Regions from separate parts of the Rossellomorea sp. KS-H15a genome, predicted to be linked through region 2. Evidence: riboswitches for the same ligand, from Rfam matches in the RefSeq annotation. Region 2 holds a riboswitch; the other holds the start of a gene.
The links. A riboswitch is a leader RNA that binds a small molecule or an ion and turns the genes downstream of it on or off. The one in region 2 is predicted to bind S-adenosylmethionine.
Positions count from the first base shown of each region.

Region 1: it holds a riboswitch for S-adenosylmethionine, as region 2 does, so the genes downstream of both, M1J35_RS00085 (homocysteine synthase) here and M1J35_RS13135 (methionine biosynthesis PLP-dependent protein) in region 2, are expected to answer to the same signal.

Region 1 is NZ_CP096886.1:17,892-22,110, reverse strand. It holds gene M1J35_RS00095 (DUF302 domain-containing protein) at 1-97, shown strand, start outside; gene M1J35_RS00090 (trans-sulfuration enzyme family protein) at 223-1,362, shown strand; SAM riboswitch class I at 1,451-1,569, shown strand; gene M1J35_RS00085 (homocysteine synthase) at 1,854-3,149, shown strand; gene M1J35_RS00080 (homoserine O-acetyltransferase MetX) at 3,403-4,219, shown strand, end outside.
Region 2 is NZ_CP096886.1:2,583,532-2,587,750, forward strand. It holds gene M1J35_RS13125 (metal-dependent hydrolase) at 1-113, shown strand, start outside; T-box leader at 181-421, shown strand; gene M1J35_RS13130 (tryptophan--tRNA ligase) at 483-1,481, shown strand; SAM riboswitch class I at 1,590-1,699, shown strand; gene M1J35_RS13135 (methionine biosynthesis PLP-dependent protein) at 1,791-2,915, shown strand; gene metC (cystathionine beta-lyase) at 2,908-4,092, shown strand; gene M1J35_RS13145 (bifunctional homocysteine S-methyltransferase/methylenetetrahydrofolate reductase) at 4,112-4,219, shown strand, end outside.

The DNA.
Region 1 (4,219 bases), 1.8 Mb from region 2:
GCCAAGCAAGCTGATTGAAATGGTAGATAACGATGAATTGAAGCGATTGGCGTTGGATATCGAAAATCGCCTGATCGGGTGTTTAGAAAACGTCTGACGATGAGAACCTGTTGCCCTAAAGCGATGGGTTCTTTTTCTTTATCCAGAACCTCATACTCCTCACAATCTTCTGAATATGGTACACTTTTAAAAATACATAGCTTGAGGAAGGATGAATGTGAAATGAAATTCACCACCAAGGTCGTACATAGTCAGCTGAAAGGAACAGAGGAAATCCGTAGTAAGACAACACCGATCTACCAGACGTCAGCTTTTTCTTTTACGTCTCTGGAGGAGCTTGAGGGTTTCTATGAGGGGAAGTCTCCCTATCTTTATTCAAGAACGGGTAATCCCAACACGGATGAGCTTGGGAAGATGGTAGCAGATCTTGAAGGAGCGCCTGCGGGTGTTGCCACGTCTTCCGGCTTGTCGGCAATCCTCGTGGGAATCCTTGCCGTTGTCCAGGCGGGGGATCACATCATCGCAGCGGAGGATTTATACGGAGGTACCTTCCACATGCTGAAAGAAGAGCTGAAATCATTCGGCATTTCCACCTCCTTCGTTGATTTTACGAGTGAGGAAGAAATCGAAGGAGCCCTCACTCCCGATACAAAACTTCTCTACAGTGAGACGGTGACCAATCCGTTTATGCGGGTAGAGGATATTTCAAGAATGGTAGCTCTTGCCGAAAAACACAACCTGAAAACGATGATCGACAATACATTCGCCACACCATTTCTGCGTCAACCCTTCCTTGAAGGGGTCGATTTGGTCGCTCACAGCGCTACGAAGTATATTGGCGGGCATAGCGATATCACAGCGGGAGTCGTAGTCGGAAAAGAAGAGCTTGTGAATAAAGCAAGGGAAAGGGTCGTCAACATCGGTTCCAACTTAAGTCCATTTGAAGCCTGGCTCACATGCCGGGGGGCGAAAACATTGGCACTCCGCGTCGGGACCCAGGCTCAGAACGCAGGAATCCTTGCAGAGGAACTACGCACTAATGAGCAGGTGAAGAGGGTCTATTACCCAACTGATTTATCCGAAAAAGGAAATGGCGCAATTGTCACCATTGAACTCGATGCCAGCTGCGATATCAGCACATTCTTCAAGTCCCTTGGATGGATCAAAATCATCCCGTCCCTGGCAGGAGTGGAAACAACGGTTTCCTATCCAATTGGAACCTCTCATCGTGCCCTTCCGAAAGAAGCTCAGGAAAAATTAGGCATCAACACCCATGTGGTACGCATATCGTTAGGTATCGAGGATGGGGAAGATATCGTTTCTCAATTTAACGAGGCGATTGCAGCTTCTGTTAAAAAATAAAAAGATTCTGAAAATGGTCTTGACGTTGAGGCTGGTTACCCTTTATAATTCATCTCAACGCATGAATTTTCACATTGACAATTAAATGCTCTTATCCAGAGAGGTGGAGGGACTAGGCCCGATGAAACCCGGCAACCTTCATGTACGCACTACGCGTCGCATGAAAAGGTGCTAATTCCTGCAGGCGATCTGCCTGAAAGATAAGAGGAGGACCCTATTCAATTAGACCCTCTTCTTAGGAAGAGGGTTTTTTATTTTATCCTCTTCTAGCTTCTTAGGCTTTTGCATGGGGGTTCAGCAGGAGTATGTTTGGATCTATTCAGCAGCTGATATTCTATGAAAAATCAGCAGGTGAAATCATCCTGTAAATCAGCTGCTGAAATTCTTCACAAATTCAACTGCTGAAAAAACCATCCAATTCAGCAGCTGAACTCAACCAACCAACCATCCACACCAATCCAAAAACCAAAAAACTCTAGGAGGAATTCCAAATGACCAAATCATTCGATTTCGACACACTGCTTCTTCACGGCGGCCAGGAGCCGGACCCAACTACAGGCTCAAGAGCGGTACCCATCTACCAAACGACATCCTACGTGTTCGACAACAGCGATCACGCCGCAAAGCTATTCGCCCTTGAAGAACCGGGGAACATCTACACCCGTATCATGAACCCGACCGTTGACGTGCTCGAGAAGCGCCTCGCCCTTTTAGAAGGGGGAATCGGAGCCCTGGGTGTATCATCCGGGATGGCCGCCATTTCTCTTTCCATCTTGAATATAGCCGGTGCAGGGGATGAGATCGTGGCAGCCACCAATCTGTACGGTGGAACGTACAATTTATTCTCTACGACTCTTCCGAAATACGGAATCAAGGTTCATTTCGTCGATCCGACTGATCCGGAGAACTTCCGAAAGGCGATTACGCAGAAAACAAAAGCGGTATTCGCAGAGACGATCGGAAACCCGAGTCTCCATGTCCTCGACATCGAGTCGGTGGCGAAAGTGGCCCATGACCATCATATCCCACTCATCATCGATAACACATTTGCCACACCATATGTGTGCAAGCCGATTGAGTGGGGAGCGGACATTGTCATCCACTCTGCAACGAAGTGGATCGGCGGCCACGGTACGGCCATCGGTGGAGTGGTCATCGACGGTGGGAAGTTTGATTGGAATCATGAAAAGTTCCCAGGATTCACAGAAGAAGACAGAAGCTATAATGGACTTCGCTACGCACAGGATGTAGGAGCGGCCGCTTTCATCACAAAGTTAAGGGTGCAGCTGCTTCGGGATCTCGGGGCGTGCTTAAGTCCACAGAACGCATTTCTGCTATTGCAGGGACTGGAAACCCTCCATCTCCGAATCGAACGTCACACGGAGAATGCCTTGAAGATTGCAGAACACTTAGATCAGCACAGTGGAGTTGCCTGGGTTTCTTATCCGGGTCTGCCGCAGCATCCGTCCTACGCTCTTGCTCAAAAATATTTGAAAAATGGAGCGGGTTCCATCGTCGTCTTTGGAATCAAAGGGGGCAGGGATTCAGGACGTAAAGTCGTCGACAACATTTCCCTCTGGTCCCATGTTGCCAATGTAGGGGATGCGAAGTCATTGATCATCCATCCAGCGTCCACGACGCATCAGCAATTGAACGATGAGGAAATCCGGGCCACAGGCGTAACCGAGGACCTTGTAAGACTTTCCGTAGGATTGGAATCTGCGAAGGATTTGATCGAGGATCTGGATCATGCGATTGAGGTGGCGTTGGAAACGTCCCGGGTGTAATAGTAAGAAGTTTTTTGGAAAATCTCACGTGAAAACAGGTATTAGAAGCTGGTGAGGGGGCAGCCAAAGTGTATGAAAGTGGGATATCAGAGAAAATCTGATTTTATCAGCGGTATTTGGGATATATCAGCGAAATATCGAATATATCAGCGAACGGGCTACCCGCAGTCCACTTAAAAGGAACCTGAACCGTGAACCCGAATTACCGGGGTGCCCCAACGCCCCGAACAACATAAAAAAAGGAGGTGGAGGAATGGAGAATTCATACTCATACGAAGTAAGCTCCATTACCATCCCATCCCTCACATTAGAGTCAGGCACCACATTGCACAATGTAAATCTGGCCTATGAACGGACCGGCAATAAAGAAGGCCCTGTCATCCTCGTTTGCCATGCCCTAACCGGAACCCATATTGTGAAGGGAACGAGTGAGGATCGGGGCTGGTGGGATGGACTGATCGGACCAGGATCCTACATTGATACCGATCTATACAATGTGATTGCTTTCAATGTGTTAGGGGGATGTGAAGGGAGTACGGGACCGACGTCCACGGATCCTGAAACAGGAGAACGATACGGTCCGGACTTCCCGCACATTACCATACGGGACATGGTCCATGCCCAATATGAAGCACTCCAACAGCTCTCCGTCGAAAGGATCGAAGCGGTGATCGGCGGCTCGCTGGGTGGAATGCAGGCATTGGAATGGGGAGCCTTGTATCCGACATATATCAACAAGGTATTCGCCCTCGCCGTTTCACCGGCCTTAAATGATTACGGTCTCGCCTTCAATCATATCGGGATCACAGCAATTGAAGGGGATCCCGAATTTCAAAATGGCCACTATCCTCACGGTTCCATATTAAAAGGGCTTGAGATTGCCAGGATGGTCGGGATGGTGACCTATCGTACACAGGAGTTGTTTGACAGGCGCTTCCAGCGGGAGAGGACCAATGAGCAATACAATGTGGAAAGCTATCTTGATTATCAAGGAAAGAAACTCGGAAAGAGATTTGATCCGAACAGCTATCTCACCCTCCTGAAAGCGATGAACACCCATGATATCGGGA
Region 2 (4,219 bases):
TTGAAGCATGTGTCATCGGATATGCGAGTCATTTGATCGCGGATATGAAGTTTCTCCCTTTTAATAAGAGAGGCATAAAGCTCTTCCTTCCTCTTTCGTCAAAAGAAATGTAAAAATGTGTTTATACCTACTTGACCATTATTTACCTATACATTAAAATAATGGGAACACAATAAATGGTTAATTGCGATGAAGAAGAAGAGTAGACGATCGAAACATTTAAGAGAGCTGATGGATGGTGAGAATCAGTATGGGGAATCGTTGAATGGGCTTTTGAGCATCCAGGCTGAAATAAAGTAGGTTTGGCGGAAGGTCTCACCGATAAAAGGGACGATGTATAGAACGTGACTTCTGTACAGATGAGTGCGTTTACTGAAGTGTAAGCGAATGAAGGTGGCACCACGGGTTTCCCGTCCTTTTTTAGAGGACGGGAAGCCCTTTTTGTGTTTTCTGATTATTTTTCAACGGAGGGTATGATGGGGATGAAAAAACAAGTTCTGACTGGTATCAAGCCAACTGGCCGTATACATTTGGGGAATTATATTGGGGCGATTAAACCGGCATTGGGATTGGCGGAGAACCAATCATATAACACTGCTTATTTTGTTGCGGATTATCATGGTTTAACAAAAATCCATGATCCCATTGAAATGAAGGAGCTTTCATATGGGGTGGCGGCAGCGTGGTTAGCGTTAGGGTTGAATCCTGATTCAGCGATTTTTTACCGTCAATCTGATGTGCCTGAAATCTTTGAGCTGAGCTGGATCCTTTCTTGTTTTGCACCAAAAGGATTATTAAACCGGTCTCACGCATATAAATCAATGGTTGAAGAAAATAAAGAAAGCGGCAGAAATGTTGATGCTGGAGTCAATATGGGATTATTTACGTATCCCATTTTAATGGCTGCGGATATCCTCCTTTTCCAAACCGAGTTGGTCCCTGTCGGAAAAGATCAAATACAGCATGTGGAAATTGCCAGAGACATAGCTGAAAGCTTTAACAATCAATATGGAGAAACATTTGTCATCCCTGAATACGTCATCCAGGAAGAAACGGCCGTTCTACCGGGACTGGACGGCCGCAAGATGAGTAAAAGTTATAATAACACCATTCCTTTATTTGAAGAACCAAAAAAGCTTCAAAAATTGATCAATAAAATCAAAACGGATTCTTCACTTCCTGAAGAGCCTAAGGATCCTGACGATTCAATCATTTTTGGTCTTTACAAAGAATTTGCAACCACTGATCAATCGGAAGAAATGAGAAGGAGATTTCAACAAGGAATAGGCTGGGGGGAAGCGAAGAAAGAACTTTTCGACGTAATGAATTCATTCATCGAAGTACCAAGGTCGGAATATGAAGACCTATTGAACAATCGGGATAGACTGGATGCCATCTTACTGAATGGAGCCATAAAAGCACGAAAAAAAACAATCCCATTCATGAAAGAGATTAAAAGGAAAATAGGAATGTATCATTGAAATAGAATAAAATGATCATGATGTTTTTCAGATAATTCATAATTGTCATTGACATTTCTATGTCTTTGTTATAAGTTATGAGAAAGCATTTTAACAATTTCATATTGTTTCTTATCAAGAGAGGTAGAGGGACTGGCCCGAAGACACCTCAGCAACCAGCCACAGTAACAGGTATGGTGCTAATTCCAGCAAGTTGATGTCAACTTGGGCGATAAGAGGGAGAACGAACGTATAAAACCTTCTTATTTTCATAAGAAGGTTTTTTGTTTTTTCCCCTTTTCATTTTCTAGGGACGAAAAGGAGAGAAGGATGTTGAAAAAACATATTGATACTTTGCTTGTCCAGGCAGGCAATCGGAAGGATTCAGCTACTGGTGCCGTAAGTCTGCCCATTCATTTATCGACAGCATATGAACATAGAGGAATCGGTGAATCAACCGGTTATGATTATACGAGAACAGGAAACCCAACCAGGGCGACCCTTGAAGAACTACTGGCTCAATTGGAAGAGGGGCATAGAGGATTTGCATTCAGTTCGGGAATGGCTGCGATTCAGGCAATTCTGGGTTTATTCTCAAGTGGGGATGAATTGATTGTATCGAAGGATCTTTACGGAGGAAGCTACCGCTTATTCGTTCAGTATGAAGCCCAATATAATATCAAATTTCATTTTGTTGATACAAGTGATACTCATTCTATAGAAGAGCACATATCGAAGAGGACGAAGGCTATTTTTCTTGAAACACCAACCAATCCATTAATGAATGAAGCAAATATTTCTGAGGTCGCAGCCATTTCAAAGGCGAGTGGATTACTTTTAATCGTCGATAATACCTTTTATACACCAGTTCTGCAAAAACCGCTCAAAGAGGGAGCAGACCTGGTCATTCACAGCGCTACCAAATACTTAGGGGGCCATAATGACGTTCTGGCCGGAGTTGTCATAGTCAACACAGAGGACTTGGCTGAAAGGATCTATACGATTCAAAATTCAATCGGCGCAGTCCTTGCACCATTTGATTGTTGGCTCTTAATAAGAGGGTTGAAGACCCTTAGTCTAAGAATGGCCCAGCATGAAAAGAATGCACGAAAATTAGCCCAGTATCTTAAAGGGCATGACTGTGTAGCGGACGTCTTATATCCCGGGAAAGGGGGCATGCTTTCCTTTCGCATTGCCAAGGAAGAATGGATCGGTCCATTCCTCCAACATCTAAAGGTTATAACGTTTGCTGAAAGTTTAGGAGGGGTTGAAAGCTTTATCACCTATCCTGCCACCCAGACCCATGCCGACATTCCTGAAGAAGAACGAAATAGACTTGGCATCTGTAACAGATTGCTCAGGTTTTCCGTAGGAATAGAATTTATCGACGACCTGATCGAAGACTTGGAGAATGTTTTTCAACAATTGGAAAAAGAGGTGTTAACGTATGAGTAAAAAACCATTTTCACTTCAGACGTCACTCATCCATTCCCGCGGATTTGATAAAGAGACAGGAGCTGTTTCTACGCCGATTCATCATGCTACAACCTTTCATCAACAGGATTTTGATCAGTATGGTACGTATGACTACAGCCGTTCGGGGAATCCAACAAGGGAAACAGTCGAAGAAACGATAGCGGAATTAGAAGGCGGGGTAAGGGGTTTTGCCTTTTCATCCGGTATGGCTGCCATCTCAACAAGCTTTCTATTATTGTCGAGTGGGGATCACGTACTCGTCTCGGAGGAAGTATATGGGGGGACATACAGGATGATCACGGAAGTCCTTACTAAATTTGATATAGAATACTCTTTTGTGAATATGAAAGATCTTCATGAGGTGGCTTGTGCAATTAAGCACAATACGAAGGTGATTTATATGGAAACCCCGTCGAACCCCTTATTGAATATCACCGATATTGAAGGGGTCGTAAAGCTTGCCAAGGCAAATGACTGCTTAACATTTCTGGATAATACATTCATGACGCCATTGCTGCAAAGGCCAATCAGTCTAGGAGTGGATGTTGTCCTGCACAGTGCAACGAAGTTTCTTGCCGGACATAGTGACGTCTTAGCAGGACTTGCGGTAACGGGAGATGAAGAGATTGCGGGGAAACTTGCTTTCCTGCAGAATTCGTTTGGGGCGGTACTCGGGGTACAGGATTGCTGGCTGCTCTTAAGGGGGCTGAAAACATTGCATGTCCGATTGAAGGAATCATCGGAGTCAGCTTATAAGATTGCAAGCTTCCTAGAAGGCAGAAAGGAAGTAGAAGAAGTGTATTACCCGGGCTTGAGCTATCATCCCGGTCGTGAAATTCAAGTCCGGCAGGCAGAGGGTCCCGGGGCAGTACTATCCTTCCGGTTAAAAGGGGAAGAGGAAGTGAAGCAACTCATCAAACATGTAAACATTCCTGTATTCGCCGTCAGTTTAGGAGCTGTCGAATCGATTCTATCCTATCCATCAAGAATGTCACATGCTTCCATGCCTAAGGCTGAAAGAGAGAGAAGAGGGATTACAGATGGGTTATTGCGCTTATCCGTTGGTCTTGAAAACGCGGATGAATTAATAAAGGATCTTCAAAATGGTTTAGATAGTATACAAAAAATCAATCGAAACAACGTGATCAATTTGTAAAGGGGGAGGATGGGGCATGATGCCATTGCTGGAGGCATTGAAAGAGAGAATCTTGATTGCAGATGGAGCGATCGGAACATTGTTGTATTCATATGGAGTGGACAGATGCTTTGAAGAACTGAATCTT